One region of the Vibrio tubiashii ATCC 19109 genome, then DNA from elsewhere that is predicted to be linked to it. Evidence: riboswitches for the same ligand, from Rfam matches in the RefSeq annotation. Region 1 holds a riboswitch; the other holds the start of a gene.
The links. Region 1 has a riboswitch for lysine ahead of lysC (lysine-sensitive aspartokinase 3). Riboswitches for the same ligand answer to the same signal wherever they lie in the genome.
Positions count from the first base shown of each region.

Region 2: it holds a riboswitch for lysine, as region 1 does, so the genes downstream of both, tet(35) (tetracycline efflux Na+/H+ antiporter family transporter Tet(35)) here and lysC (lysine-sensitive aspartokinase 3) in region 1, are expected to answer to the same signal.

Region 1 covers NZ_CP009354.1:2,907,371-2,911,802, reverse strand. The annotation lists gene pmbA (metalloprotease PmbA) at 1-238, shown strand, start outside; gene lysC (lysine-sensitive aspartokinase 3) at 429-1,781, opposite strand; lysine riboswitch at 1,900-2,077, opposite strand; gene IX91_RS13235 (pyridoxal-phosphate-dependent aminotransferase family protein) at 2,309-3,430, shown strand; gene IX91_RS13230 (PglL family O-oligosaccharyltransferase) at 3,495-4,432, opposite strand, start outside.
Region 2 covers NZ_CP009354.1:1,274,850-1,279,281, forward strand. The annotation lists gene IX91_RS05785 (inosine/guanosine kinase) at 1-957, shown strand, start outside; gene IX91_RS05790 (H-NS family histone-like protein) at 1,062-1,472, opposite strand; lysine riboswitch at 2,063-2,244, shown strand; gene tet(35) (tetracycline efflux Na+/H+ antiporter family transporter Tet(35)) at 2,359-3,960, shown strand; His leader region at 4,136-4,272, shown strand; gene hisG (ATP phosphoribosyltransferase) at 4,326-4,432, shown strand, end outside.

The DNA of each region.
Region 1 (4,432 bases):
TGTAACAGAAGTGATGGGCCAAGGCGTTAATGTCGTGACTGGCGATTACTCTCGTGGTGCTGCAGGTTTTTGGGTAGAGAACGGTGAAATTCAGTTCCCAGTGTCTGAAATTACCATCGCAAGCAACCTCAAAGATATGTTTAATCAGATTGTTGCAGTTGGCAACGATGTAGAGACTCGCTCGCAGATCCAAACAGGCTCAATCCTGCTTGAATCAATGAAGGTTGCGGGGGAGTAAACAAGGAGCGGACTACGTCCTAAGGATAGCTAGACCGCTTCGCTGCTGGAGAACTAGACTTGACTCTTTTATCGATGTCTTGAAGTTTTAGCCCTCCAGCTCTCCAGCTCTCCAGCTCTCCAAAACGAAAGGGTTGGCAAAAATGCCAACCCTTTAAAGTATCAGCCGAATCCCGAATCCCGAATCCCTTTTATTCCTCAAACAACTCTGTATGCAGCTTCTGAATTGCTTGTTTTGAGACTGACTCGTCAACTAAGAAACAGAGGTTGTGTGGGCTCGCACCGTAGCAGATCATACGCAGGTTGAAATCTTCTAAAGTGCTGAATACTTGCTTTGCATAGCCTTTACTCTCGCTCATATTGTTACCAATCAGAGCAACCAAGCATAGGTTGTGTTCTACTTCGACCGTACATAACTCTTCTAGCTCAATTCTTGCGGCTTCTGGAAGTTGAGGTGCGCCGCCAGCAGTGTCTGTTTGATCCAGAGTGAGCGACACACTGATCTCTGAAGTGGTAATCAAGTCGACCGAGATTTTGTGTTTAGCAAGAATCTCAAACACTTTGGCGAGGAAGCCGTAGGCATGGAACATGTTAGCGCTGCGCAGTGTTACCATAGTTTGGTTACAACGCAGAGCCAGAGCGCGGAATAGTGGTGAGCTTTCTACCTGATGACGAATCCAAGTGCCGCCTTTCTGTGGCTCTTTCGATGATCCGACAAATACAGGAATATCGTGGCGTAGGGCAGGAAGAAGCGTCGATGGGTGGAGAATTTTAGCGCCAAAGTTCGCCATTTCTGACGCTTCACTAAAACTAATTTCAGGAATTGGAGAAGCTTTAGGAGCAATGCGTGGATCTGTGGTGTAAATACCAGGAACGTCTGTCCAAATCTCAAGTCCAGAAGCTTCTACGGCTTCGGCGATTAGGGCTGCACTGTAATCACTACCACCACGACCTAAAGTAGTGGTGTTGCCTTCGGCGTCAGAACCGATAAAGCCTTGAGTAATCACTACTGCATCTTGGCACAGTGGCACCAGTGATTGCTGAGCAAGCTCGCTGATCTGGTCTAGGTGTGGCTCTGCTTTACCGAAATTGTTGTCGGTGCGCAGAATGTCACGAATATCAAAACGTACTGCGCTGATACCGCGCTCTTTCATCAATTGGGTAAGTAGGTGAGTCGACATCAGCTCACCACATGCGACTAGGTGGTCTGTTAGTTTGTGGCTTGCTTGGATCGATGCCGCTTCCGCAAGGCTAGTCACTGTGTCGAGAATCTCGTAAACATCGCTCGCTGCTTGGGTTCCATCTTCAAGCTGTTCGAGTACCGCATCATGAATTTGCGCCAGTTTAGTCAGAATCTCACTACGACGGACTTGGTCTTGTACGCCATTCGCGAGCTCAACCAGCAGGTTAGTGACACCTGAGCAAGCGCTACTCACGACGAGTTTTGTATTTGGATTGCTTTCAATAATTGCAGCACAACGGCTCATTGCCTCAAAGTTAGCAACGCTTGTTCCACCAAATTTAGCTACATTAAAACTGCTCACAGCATTTCTCCCACGACTTCCTAAAATAAAAACTTTTGGTAGCTATACCAACATCCAGTGTTTTGCTTTGATGAAGAGAGTTGAGCGAAAGAGAGGGGGGTCTTTTATATGTATGACTTTCCTCAGAAGCTCATCATCAGACTGGGCTGATGACAGTTGTAGGGATTCAACCCTAGCAACCGACAGATCCAAACCGACACTTCGGATCTACCTCGGCACTACTCCCCCTCAATGTGTTGTATCGGATTTGTGGCTCCACAACACGTCTACCTGGGCAGTGCTCCTCTTCTGCAAAATAATTTGCTATGTGGCATAAATATTCGCCACATATCCGCATTGAACGTTTTTCTGTGAACTATGTCAATGAGAATTTGTAACTTTATGCCTTTTTATAATTAACAAACTTGTGACACTGGTTTGACCTCAATACTTTGGGCTAATTGCTGCCAACAAAGAATTGAATTAAGGTGGGTTTAAGGAAGTAAAGATAGAACAAAAATTATAGTGATATTAAAAAGGAGCTGCCAATGACGATTCAAAGTTTTATCCCCCCTCACCGTATTCTTATGGGACCTGGGCCTTCAGATATATCTCCTCAAGTGTTGCAAGCTTTGAGTCGCCCGACGGTTGGTCACTTAGACCCGTTATTTGTTGGCATGATGGATGAGCTTAAATCGCTGCTCAAGTACGCTTTCCAAACTGATAATGAGTTTACCATTGCCGTTTCTGCGCCAGGGAGTGCAGGGATGGAGACTTGTTTCGTTAACCTGATTGAACCGGGTGAAAAGGTGATCGTTTGTCGCAATGGCGTGTTTGGCGAGCGTATGCGTGAAAATGTTGTACGTGCAGGCGGCATTGCCGAAGTTGTCGATGATGAGTGGGGCGCTCCCGTCTCTGTCGATAAAGTCGAGCAAGCGTTAAAAGATAACCCTGATGCAAAAATCCTAGCTTTTGTTCATGCTGAAACCTCGACGGGTGCGTGCAGTGATGCAGAGGCTTTGGGTAAGTTGGCGAAGCAATATGGCCTACTATCCATTGTGGATGCGGTGACTTCACTTGGTGGGGTACCGCTTAAGGTCGATGAATGGCAACTAGATGCGGTTTATTCAGGCAGTCAGAAGTGTCTTTCTTGTGTTCCGGGTCTTTCTCCGGTGACCTTTTCTCCGGCTGCGATAGAGAAAATTCAAGCACGTACCACACCAGTGCAAAGTTGGTTCCTAGATCAGAGTTTAGTACTTGGCTATTGGAGCGGTGAAGGAAAGCGTAGTTATCACCACACTGCACCCGTCAACAGCTTATATGCTCTGCATGAGTCTCTGTTGATTCTAAAAAATGAAGGGCTAGAAAATGCGTGGCAGCGACATCGAGACATGCATGAGAAACTCAAACAAGGCTTGGAGAAGCTAGGCTTTGAGTTCGTTGTCGAGCAGGGCTCTCGTTTACCTCAGCTCAACGCCATTTATGTTCCGCAAGGTATTGATGAAGCGAAAGTGAGAACTCACCTACTAGAGACTTACAATCTAGAAATTGGTGCTGGTTTAGGCGCTTTAGCCGGTAAAGCGTGGCGTATTGGCTTGATGGGTTACGGTGCTCGCGCTGAAAATGTTGCCTTATGCTTACGAGCACTCGAAGAGGCATTGACGCAATAGCAGTCTCAATAACATATCAATTAATAAGGCGACCTGATGGTCGCCTTAATTATATCTATAGACTCTAGTTAGTCTCTTTTTCACTGTCCGCCTTTAAGGCATCGATATTCGGTGGGATGTACTGCACCTCGGAGAAATCCTGCTCAGGGAATAGGAACTGCGCTTCGCTGCGAATTTGCTCCGCTTTAACACTGTCTCCCAGCCCTTGATAGGCCAAGATCAAATTGTTATAGAAAGCAGGACGAGGTTTATCTTTAATAATCTTCAGTGACCAATCTATGTATGGCTGGATAAACTGGGGATCTTGCTTGTATAAGCCAATATTGAGATAGGTGCTATAGATATCCCAATCGTATCTATCTTTCCAAACCACTGGATTGGTGACTTGGTTGAGTATGTCAGGATCTTTGGGCTGTGAGCGCTCAAACTGGGTAAGCACATAATTGGTATGTAAAGTGGTCAGCATATAAAAGCTTGTCACTATTGGTATGACTAAACTAGACACCCGTAGCGCCGTCTTGGAGATAATACTAAATGGTGCTTGGCGATAACTGCTCGCCCTTTGATCAACCCAGTAGAGCAGAATGACAAAGGTTATCCAGTGAATCGCTGAATGATAAAACGGATACTCAAGCTGACTGTGCAGAACGATGGGAACAAACAAGGCAAACATTGCCAAGCGTGTGCCTTTCTTCGCTTGATAAAGCCTAGCAAGAACAAAAAGCGCCGCGAGTATGATGGCGAGCAGGGGCAGTAAGCCACCTTCAACTCCCCAGTAGAGCAATTCGTTATGTGGATGGTCCATTGCCGCTAAACCAGGTTTATAACTCGGATTTAGCTGGTGTTGTCTCGCCGTGTACACCATATACTCTGGCTCAAATCGACCATAACCATAGCCGGTAAACGGCTTTTCGATCAGCATGTCGAGTGCTTGAGGAAAAGTATATCTTCTCGGGCTCTCTAGATTGCTCTTCTGTTCCACTAAAGAGTCATCTTGCCCGG
Region 2 (4,432 bases), 1.6 Mb from region 1:
AGCCAAGATATTAAAATTGGCAGTTATGGTTACCGCTACTTATGCAATACATCAAGCCGTATGGATCTAAACCACCTTCAAGGTGTCGACGGGGCAATTGGTCGCTGTTTCGCATTAATTACTGAAGACGGTGAGCGCACTTTTGCTATTAGTGAAGGGCAAATGAACCAGCTCCATCCAGATAGCATTCCTGAGAAAATATTTAAAAACGCTTCTGCTTTGGTGTTAACCGCTTACTTGGTGCGTTGCAAGAAAGGCGACCCAATGCCTGAAGCGACGATGAGAGCGATCGAGTACGCAAAAAAACATGACGTACCTGTCGTACTGACTCTAGGCACTAAATTCGTTATTCAAGATGATCCAAAGTTCTGGCAAGACTTTTTAAACGAGCATGTTTCAGTAGTAGCAATGAATGAAGATGAAGCGGAAGCACTAACCGGAGAATCCGATCCTCTTGCAGCTTCTGATAAAACGCTAGAGTGGGTTGATTTAGTATTATGTACCGCTGGGCCAGTAGGCCTATTTATGGCGGGTTATACTGAAGAGTCTGCAAAACGTGAAACGTCTTTACCATTATTGCCAGGCAGTATTGCAGAATTTAACCGCTACGAATTTAGCCGACCTGCTTCAAAAGGGCTTTGCGATAATCCAATTAAAGTTTACTCGCATATTTCACCTTATATGGGTGGCCCAGAGAAAATTAAGAATACCAATGGTGCTGGTGATGCCGCTCTTTCTGCTTTATTACATGATATGGCAGCGAACAAATACCATAAAGAAAATGTGCCTAACTCAAGCAAGCACGCACATTCATACTTAACTTATTCATCGTTCTCGCAAGTATGTAAATACTCTAATCGCGCCAGTTACGAAGTGTTAGTGCAGCATTCACCGCGTTTATCTCGTGGACTTCCTGAGCGAGAAGATAGCTTGGAAGAAGCGTACTGGGAACGTTAATTCCGTTATTGAACGATAAAAGCTTCATTAAATTGAGGCTTTTTTATTTGCGGCAATAATAAAAAAGCGCCATATAGGCGCTTTTTGTAAATCATTAAAAGTGATTAGATTAGGAAGTCGTCTAGTGACTTGCCGGCATCTAGTTGCTCTTGGATTACTGAAGGTGTACGACCTTGACCTGTCCAAGTTTTCTCTTCACCTGAAGCATCTACATATTTATATTTTGCTGGGCGAGGAGCACGCTTCGCTTTTGGCTTACTTCCTTTAGACTCACCTGCCAATGCAGAAATAAGCGCTTCGACGTCGATGCCGTCTTTAGTAATCTGTTCAGCAATGGCGGCTAATTTAGCTTCTTGCTCTGCAGCTGCTTCACGTTCAGCTTCTTCTGCTTCTTTACGCTCAGCTACAACAGTAGTTAGTTTATCTAACGCTTCTTCTAATTGCTCAAGTGTTAGCTCTCGAGAAAAAGCACGTAGACTACGAATGTTTAATAGTGTTTTTGTTAGTTCCGACATTTATTCATCTCTTCACAATATAAGTTGTCGATGTATGAATCATAAACCTCTAAATTTAATATTACAATCTCACTGACATAAATTTACGTAAAATAAACTATCAGAATGTTGTTTGAGAGCCGTTTTATTATTAATTTAGTTGCTTGCAATAAATAGATTTTCTATCGCGCTTATCTCTTATATTAACAGAGGCCTATCTGGGAGTCCGGTTTCATATTAAATGTTATCGAAAATATAACCGTATCCCTGAGCTATATGCCTTTAGTATGTATCAGTACAAAAAAACAAGTCTGGCGTATCAAAAAAATGTATCTGTCATGTAAGGATGGTTAAAAAAACGTCATTAGTAGAGTGGATTTCTAAGAAATCAGACCATTTGAGTTCAATGGATGGGCCAATAAGTTATCCAATTGGATGACTATTCATCAATCTTGAAAGCTTAGTCGAAGTTGGCTAACGATATTTTTAACAGTAGAAAATGGAATATTATGTTGAAAGAGGTGGTGATATGAGTACAATGGGCGCAACCTAATGCGTTTTGTTGGTTAAATTATTGTTAAAATGATTTTTCGGTAGTTTAAAGTTTCAACAATCGCGGTAGAGGCGCGGAATAAATAAGTAGTGTTTGCTGGGGTGATGCCAATGAGCAAACATAAAAGGTTATTTCGCCGAAGTGAATTCTCTCATCAAGGAGGTTTGCTGGGGTTACACTCGAAAGGGGTAACACTGCCATAGTCTATAATTTGTAAAACTATGGAGCGCTACTGTAGGGCTGGGTTTCGCATTCGCTGACCTATCGCTAATTTCAACTTAATTGATTGGAAATGATTTCCTTCAATTAGTCTGCAGTAGATCTCTAACCATTTATTACTGGTTTTTGAAGATCATGAATTTAATTGATTTTGCATCATCTCCTTTATCTCTTTTGCCGCCAATTGTGGCACTGAGTCTTGCTATTATTACCCGCCGCGTACTCGTATCGCTTGGTGTCGGTATTGTTTTAGGCGCAATCCTACTTAACGACTACTCATTCGGTAGTGCGCTTGGATATGTTGGTTCTACCGTTTCAAGTGTCTTTATTGAAGATGGCGGTATCAATACTTGGAATATGAGTATTGTCGGCTTCCTAATTTTACTAGGGATGATGACAGCGCTATTGACGCTATCCGGTGGTACACGTGCGTTTGCAGAGTGGGCGCAAACTCGCGTTAAAAGTAAGCGTGGCTCTAAGCTTCTTGCTGCATTTTTAGGTGTTTTCATCTTTGTTGATGATTACTTTAACAGCTTGGCTGTGGGTGCTATCTCTCGTCCTGTCACTGACCGTTTCTACGTATCACGAGCTAAGCTAGCTTATATCCTTGATTCAACTGCTGCTCCAATGTGTGTGATCATGCCTGCTTCTAGCTGGGGTGCTTACATCATGACAATCATTGGTGGCATCTTAGTTTCGCATGGTATTACTGAGTATTCAGCACTTGGCGCATACGTTCGCCTAATTCCGATGAACTTCTATGCGATATTCGCGCTACTTATGGTATTTGCTGTTGCTTGGTTCGGACTAGACATCGGTAAGATGCGTGAGCATGAAATTGCGGCGTCACGTGGGCACGGGTTTGCAAAAGAGCAAGCGGAAGACTCGGAAGAAGCTCACGAGCTAAACGAAGAGTTGGATATCGAAGAGAGCGATAAGGGTAAAGTCTCTGATCTCATCTTGCCGATCGTTTTACTTATTGTTGCGACGGTTGCTTCGATGCTTTACACCGGTGGTCAAGCTCTTGCTGCGGACGGCATTGCGTTTAACTTACTCGGCGCATTTGAAAACACTGATGTAGGTACATCTCTTATTTACGGTGGCCTAGTTGGTTTGGCTGTTGCGCTGTTTACCGTTGTTAAACAAGGTATTGCGGTAAGTGAGATCTCTCGTACGCTTTGGATTGGTGCGAAATCAATGTTTGGCGCGATCCTGATCCTGGTGTTTGCTTGGACGATTGGTTCAGTTATCGGTGACATGAACACAGGTAAGTATTTGTCGACTTTAGCTCAAGGCAATATCAACCCACATTGGTTGCCAGTTATTTTGTTCCTATTGTCTGGCCTTATGGCGTTTTCTACAGGTACATCATGGGGTACATTCGGTATCATGCTGCCAATCGCGGGTGATATGGCAGGTGCAACGGATCTGGCGCTAATGCTACCAATGCTAAGTGCTGTATTAGCGGGTTCAGTATTTGGTGACCACTGTTCACCAATCTCAGATACCACCATTCTTTCTTCAACAGGTGCTCGTTGTAATCACATCGACCACGTAGCGACTCAGTTACCATATGCACTGTCAGTTGCAGTCGTGTCGTGTATTGGTTTTATTACTCTAGGTATGACCGCTTCTATCGGCATGTCATTCGCAGCGGCGTCGGTAGCATTTATCGCTATTTGTGTCTTGCTATCTGTTCTGTCTAAGTCAAAGATGGCGAGTTGCCAAAACGCGTAACAGATTGAAGTTATTGCTATTAGATAAGGGAGCTCAGGCTCCCTTTTTATTTGTCATATACAAATTGAAAAAAGTTTAAATAAATGGTTGAAAAATGTTTTCGGCTTGGTTAGTGTGGATATCAACAAAGCGAACAGAAGAGCTTATTAAGTATGCGTAAATTAGTCATGAACATTCATCACCATCATCACCCAGTTTAGTCTTTCGGGAGATGCACGCATACCCGGGAGACAGGAAACTCCCGGAGGCTAAAATCGCAAACTACAAGATTTAGAACCCTCGGGAGAACAACTCTTCCGAGGGTTTTTCAGTATTTGAATCTTAAAAAGTTTATAAATTTCAAAATCTTGCACAGGGATACAGCAATGCAAACACAACGCCTAAGAATCGCAATCCAAAAGAAAGGTCGCCTGAGTAAAGAGTGTCAGACTCTGCTTAAAAAGTGCGGCGTTAAATTCAATATCATGGGTGA